Regions from separate parts of the Candidatus Merdisoma sp. HCP28S3_D10 genome, predicted to be linked through region 2. Evidence: a T-box and tRNA genes for the amino acid it is inferred to sense, from the RefSeq annotation. Region 2 holds a T-box; the other holds one or more tRNA genes.
The links. A T-box is a leader RNA that pairs with one kind of tRNA and senses whether it is charged. The one in region 2 lies ahead of metG (methionine--tRNA ligase), so its partner is inferred to be a tRNA-Met.
Positions count from the first base shown of each region.

Region 1: it has a tRNA-Met gene. The T-box ahead of metG (methionine--tRNA ligase) is inferred to sense a tRNA for this amino acid. The anticodon was not compared.

Region 1 is NZ_JBQHTG010000004.1:70,882-74,289, reverse strand. It holds gene thrS (threonine--tRNA ligase) at 1-906, shown strand, start outside; gene nudC (NAD(+) diphosphatase) at 972-1,814, shown strand; tRNA gene ACTNCH_RS10710 (tRNA-Val) at 1,963-2,035, shown strand; tRNA gene ACTNCH_RS10705 (tRNA-Met) at 2,041-2,114, shown strand; gene ACTNCH_RS10700 (DNA-deoxyinosine glycosylase) at 2,235-2,726, shown strand; gene ispF (2-C-methyl-D-erythritol 2,4-cyclodiphosphate synthase) at 2,799-3,341, shown strand; gene ACTNCH_RS10690 (GNAT family N-acetyltransferase) at 3,395-3,408, shown strand, end outside.
Region 2 is NZ_JBQHTG010000006.1:34,753-38,160, forward strand. It holds gene metG (methionine--tRNA ligase) at 1-1,158, opposite strand, end outside; T-box leader at 1,219-1,475, opposite strand; gene ACTNCH_RS12325 (50S ribosomal protein L25) at 1,734-2,327, shown strand; gene ACTNCH_RS12330 (spore maturation protein) at 2,390-2,914, opposite strand; gene ACTNCH_RS12335 (nucleoside recognition domain-containing protein) at 2,931-3,408, opposite strand, start outside.

The sequences.
Region 1 (3,408 bases), on a different contig from region 2:
GGCGGCGTTCTGGTTTATGCGGCAGAGCCCCGTTCCTACCGTGACCTGCCCCTGCGTGTGGGCGAGCTGGGTCTGGTACACCGTCATGAGAAATCCGGCCAGCTTCACGGTCTCATGCGTGTGCGCTGCTTTACACAGGACGACGCACATATCTTCATGACGCCGGAGCAGATTAAGGACGAGATCAAGGGTGTAGTGGCTCTGATCAACGATACCTATTCCATGTTTGGATTCAAATATCATGTGGAGCTGTCCACACGTCCCGAGGATTCCATGGGAAGCGACGAGGACTGGGAGGTAGCTACCGCAGGTCTTCGCGACGCTCTGGACGAGCTGGGTATGCCTTATGTGGTAAATGAGGGCGACGGCGCATTCTACGGTCCGAAGATTGACTTCCATCTGGTAGACTGCATTGGCCGTACCTGGCAGTGCGGAACCATTCAGCTGGACTTCCAGCTGCCCCAGCGTTTTGAACTGGAGTACGTGGGAGCAGACGGCGAGAAGCACCGCCCGATCATGATCCATCGCGTGGTATTCGGTTCCATCGAGCGTTTCATCGGTATCCTGATCGAGCATTTTGCAGGCGCGTTCCCCACCTGGCTGGCTCCGGTTCAGGTACGTGTGCTGCCGATTTCCGACAAGTATATGGATTACGCAGAGCAGGTAAAGATGTCTCTGGATGAGGCCGGTATCCGCACCGAGCTTGATAAGCGCGCGGAGAAGATTGGCTACAAGATCCGTGAGGCACAGACCGCGAAGATTCCGTATATGCTGGTTGTAGGCCAGAAGGAAGAGGAAGACGGCACTGTTTCCGTCAGAAGCCGCGAGGCAGGCGATCAGGGAGCAAAGGCGCTGGACGCATTCATTGCAGACGTAACAAAAGAGATCGAGACAAAGGGCAGATAAGCCACGAAAACAGATTCCCCAGCCGGAGGGTACACTTCCGGCTGGGTTTTTTAAAGGAGTTACCGATGATACAGGATATCGCACCGCATTGTTATCATAACGAATACCGTCCTACAGAGCCGGACGGGAATAGCTATCTTATGTATTTTGAGAAGCATAACGCTCTGGCAGACTGGGAGGGAGAGAATATTGAATTTCCCAGATTCCGGGACTTTCCAGAGGTAAAACAGGAACTTTCGGAAAACATTATTTATCTGTTTACCATTGATGAACAGCGATTTTATCTGGCAAAGGAGCTGGAGTTGCCGGAGCGCAGGAACTTCCGTCTGGAAAGCAGCCGCAGATTCCGGGACGCCCGTCCCCAGTGGCTGTCCTTTGCGGGAATCACCGGCTATCAGCTGTGGCACTGGTATGATACCCGGAAGTTTTGCGGACACTGCGGCTGTCCTATGGTGCACGACACAAAGGAACGTATGATGCGCTGTCCGGATTGCGGCCAGATGGAATATCCGAAGATTTCCCCGGCAGTAATTGTGGGAGTTCTCCACAAGGATAAGCTTCTGATGTCCAAATACGCAGGACGGGACAGTATTACCTATTACGCTCTGATTGCAGGCTTTACGGAGATTGGAGAGACCATCGAGGAGACCATCCGGCGGGAGGTCATGGAGGAAGTGGGCCTGAAGGTGAAAAATATTCGTTATTATAAGAGCCAGCCCTGGTCCTTCTCTGAGACGGTGCTCATGGGCTTTTTTGTAGATCTGGACGGAGACGATGAAACCATTACCCTGGATACAGAGGAGCTGGCCACAGCGGAATGGTTTACCCGCGAGAAAGCCAAGCCCCAGCCCCTGAATATCAGTCTGACCAGCGAAATGATCTGGCAGTTTAAAAATGGAAAGGTCTGAAAACCCCTGTATTTATGCAAGTTTTGTCGTTTTTTTAAATAAAATGAAAAATTTGAAAAAAAGTTGAAAAAAGTGCTTGACTTTTTCTGCGTATAAGGTTATACTAAGCAAGTCGGTTGGGACAGCAAGTCAAAACCGAGAACGAAATGGGATCTTAGCTCAGCTGGGAGAGCATCTGCCTTACAAGCAGAGGGTCATAGGTTCGAGCCCTATAGGTCCCATTTATGGCGAGGTAGCTCAGTTGGCTAGAGCATGCGGTTCATACCCGCAGTGTCGGGGGTTCAAATCCCTTCCTCGCTACTAAGATTCAAGCTCAAAGGCATTTGCCTTTGGGCTTTTTGTTTGCTTTTGAAAATTGTTTTGGAGCATAGATATACGGAAACTTTGATTGAGAGAAAAGATGGAAACGGGGTGAACGATATGGAACAGGTACAGCACGAGATACCGCCGCTTTTTAATGAACATTCCAAAATATTGATTCTGGGCAGCTTTCCGTCGGTGAAATCAAGAGAAGGCCATTTCTTTTACAACCACCCCCAGAATCGCTTCTGGCGGGTACTGTCGGCCGAGATGGGGCAGGAAACGCCGCAGAGCATACCGGAGAAGCGGGAGTTCCTCCTGCAAAATGGCATTGCCCTCTGGGACGTGATTGCCAGCTGTGAGATTGAAGGATCCAGCGACAGCAGCATTCGAAATGTGGTGCCCAATGATATCCGGCCCATTCTGGAGGCGGCGGATATCCGGCAGATCTATGTGAACGGCGGTACGGCGGAGAAGCTTTACAAGAAATATATTTTTTCGGTGACCGGACGGGCAGCGGTGCGCTTACCCTCCACCAGCCCGGCCAACGCGGCCTGCTCACTGGAAAAACTGATCGAACAGTGGAAAGTGATTGGGCTATACTTATCTTAATTTTTGCGATATAATGAGCGCAGGAAAATGAAAAAATAACAGGGAAGAGTTCCCTGAAGAAAGAGGTATAACATGCGGGTAGGAATGGGATATGACGTACACAGACTGGTGGAGGAGCGAAAGCTGATCTTAGGCGGCGTGGAGATTCCCTATGAAAAGGGGCTTCTCGGTCACTCCGACGCAGACGTATTGCTGCATGCGATTATGGACGCGCTTCTGGGAGCGGCGGCGCTGGGCGATATTGGAAAGCATTTCCCGGATACGGATCCGGCTTATAAGGGAATCTCCAGCATCCGGCTTCTGGAGCATGTGGGAAGGCTTCTGGAGGAGCATAATTATGTGGTGGGGAATATCGACGCCACCATCATTGCCCAGCGGCCGAAAATGGCCCCCCATATTCCGAAGATGCGCGCCAATGTGGCGAAGGCACTCGGAATCGAAGAGAGTCAGATTAACATTAAGGCGACCACTGAGGAGGGGCTGGGCTTTACCGGCACCGGCGAGGGTATTTCCTCCCAGGCTATCTGCGCACTGATTCCGGTGGCAAATTACGCCTACGAGGACGTCATGCAGCCCCAGAGAGAGTGCCCGGGCTGCGGCGGCTGTCAGAAATAAAAGAGTAACAGAGAAAAATATCTAATAACAGGCGTACAGACGAGGTACAAGGCATGGAAAGTAAAAA
Region 2 (3,408 bases):
ACGGTCCACCGGCTCGATCACGCCTGCATTATTTACCACGCCGTCAAAATACTTGTTGGACATGGATACGGTACGGTTTACCAGATTGCCCAGGGTGTTGGCCAAATCGGAATTCATACGCTCCACCATCAGCTCCCAGGTAATCACGCCGTCGTTATCAAAGGGCATTTCATGAAGCACAAAGTAGCGGACTGCGTCCACACCGAACATCTCCACCAGATCGTCTGCGTAGAGCACATTTCCCTTAGACTTGCTCATTTTTCCGTCGCCCTGTAAGAGCCAGGGATGGCCAAATACCTGCTTCGGCAGCGGAAGATCCAGCGCCATCAGGAAAATCGGCCAGTAAATGGTATGGAAACGGATAATATCCTTACCAATCAGATGCAGATCGGCCGGCCACTCCTTCTTAAACAGATCACTGGATTCTCCGTCACACTCATAGCCGATACCGGTAATATAGTTTGTCAGCGCGTCCAGCCATACATATACCACATGCTTCGGGTCAAAATCTACCGGAATGCCCCACTTGAAGGAGGTACGGGATACACACAGATCCTGCAGGCCCGGAAGCAGGAAGTTGTTCATCATCTCATTCTTTCTGGAAACCGGCTGAATGAATTCCGGATGCTTGTTGATGTGGTCAATCAGACGATCCGCGTATTTACTCATACGGAAGAAATAAGCCTCCTCCTTAGCCGGCTGAACCTCACGGCCGCAGTCCGGACACTTACCGTCTACCAGCTGGGACTGGGTCCAGAAGGACTCGCAGGGAGTACAGTACATTCCTTCATACGCTCCCTTGTAGATGTCGCCCTGATCGTACAGCTTCTTAAAGATCTTCTGTACCTGCTTTTCATGGTAATCATCTGTGGTGCGGATAAATTTATCATAGGAGGTGTTCATCAGATCCCAGATACGCTTAATCTCACCGGATACATTGTCTACAAATTCCTTCGGCGTTACGCCTGCCTCTTCTGCTTTCAGCTCGATCTTCTGACCGTGCTCGTCGGTTCCGGTCTGGAAAAATACGTCGTAGCCCTGCAGTCTCCGGAAACGGGCGATAGCGTCCGCCAGCACGACCTCATAGGTGTTGCCGATGTGGGGCTTGCCTGACGTGTAGGCAATAGCCGTAGTCATATAAAATTTTTTCTTGTCCATTTTTTACCTCTCTTTTCTATGCAAACGAAAGATCAAAAAATCCCCGTCTTCCTCAATACCAAAGAAGACGGGGCTGATTCCCGTGTTACCACTTCCATTCGCCTGTTCCTCACGAAACAGACCTCTGCGGGTACCTGCATACCCTGACGCTGTAACGGGCGCACCCTTCACGGCTTATCGCAGCAGTCTTATCCGACACCTGCGTTCATCCGTGCCGCTCAGAAACCATCTTCAGCCCTTTTGTCTTTATCCCTCTCAGCACCGGGAATTCTCTGTAAAAGACGCATACAGCCTACTCTTTTCTTCATAGCGTTTGCATTTTTAACTGATATAAAAGAAGCGTAACACAGGATAATTTTTTTGTCAAGTTTCCTGCTGCCTGGAAAGAGCCTTCTTAAAATTTTCAGTTTTTTACGGGTTTTTCTCCGCTATTTTTGTGAAAAATTACTCTTTCACTTTTCAAAATCAGTGCTATAATAAGCACCGTAAAGTAAATATAGAACCACTTAACAATACCTGTTTGCAACACAAAGTGGAAGGCTGCTAAGCGATTCAGATTTTGGAGGAAAAGATAAATGAATACTTTAAAAGCTGAAAAAAGAGACATGTTGACGAAAGCCAAGAAACTTAGACGTGAAGGTTATGTTACCGGCAATATCTACGGCCGCGAGATGAAGGAATCCATTCCCCTTCAGATTACCAAGGCAGACGCTGAGAAAATCTTAAGATCCGAAGGAAAAGGAAGCCAGGTAATGCTGGAGGTCGCAGGCGAGACCTACGACGCGCTGATTAAGGAGATCGATTATGATTCCTTAAGAGGACAGCTTCTGGAGATTGATTTCCAGGCACTGGTAAGCAATGAAAAGGTTCATTCCGTAGCTGAGGTAATTCTGCTTGGTCAGGACGATGTCCAGGCCGGCGTGGTACAGCAAATGCTTCAGGAAGTTACCTACAAGGCACTGCCCGCAGATCTGGTTGACAAGATTAAAGTTGATGTCAGTCACATGAAGGTCGGCGAAACACTGAAGGTAAAGGATCTGGATATCGCGAAGAATCCTGCCATCGACCTGCATACTTCTCCGGACGCTACCGTCGCTACCGTCATTGAGGTACACAATCCTGCGGTAGAGGAAGACGCTGACACCGAGGGTGAAGCCACAGAGGCATAAGCAGACATTAGATAGGATAGAGGAAGCCTGTTCTGTTTCGGAACAGGCTTCTTTTTGTCCCTTTATACCGATACCAGCTTCCCGGCCAGCCACAGGCTGGCGGCGATTCCCACCGCCGTAGCCAGCAGCGCGCCCGGCAGCGTGTAACGGGTTTTCTTTACTTTTGCCGTCAGAAAATAGATACTCATGGTATAGAAAATCGTCTCTGTACACCCCATCATAATCGACGCCGCCAGCCCCACGTAGGAATCTGTCCCATATTCCCGGAAAAGATCCAGCGCCAGACCCGTAGCTGCCGAAGAGGAGAACATCCGGACAATGGCTAGGGGCAGAAGCTCCGATGGGACATGAATCCCTTCTGTCGCCCGCCCCAGGGCTTCCGCCAGGAAATCCAGAAAGCCGGAGGCCCGAAGGACGCCCACGGCTGTCATAAGCCCCACCAGCGTCGGCAGAATCTGCACCACCGTCCTAAGCCCCTCCTTCGCCCCTTTTACAAAGTCGTCATACACCGGTCTTCTGGCAATCACCCCCTCTGTCACCACATAAAAAATCAGGAGCGGCACCATCAGATCCGACAGATACAGCATGATTCCTGTCACCCCTTCACCTCCTGTCCATCAGCTTGCAAAATCCTACCGCCACCGCTGCGCCAAGAAGGGTCGCCAGCAGGGACGGCGCCAGAATGGCCGCCGGATTCACACTGCCGTATTGGCTCCGATAAGCGATGATATTCACCGGAATCAGCTGAAGCGACGCAATATTCAATACCAGAAAGGTACACATTTCATTGCTGGCCGTCCCCTTTTTCCGGGCTCGGACGCCGGATTTCCGTCGTTCCTCCTCCAGATCCCCCAGAGCCTCCATGGCCTTTAGTCCCGCCGGTGTGGCGGCCCAGCCCAGACCGAAGATATTCGCTATCATATTGGCTGTCATATACTCCCGGGCCGGATGCTCCCACGGCAGGTCCGGAAACATCAGATTTATAAATGGACCCAGGGCCCTGGACGCCCGCCCGATGACGCCGCTTTCTTTTGCAATCTCCATCAGCCCCACCCAGAGAGCCATAATCCCTGCCATGGTG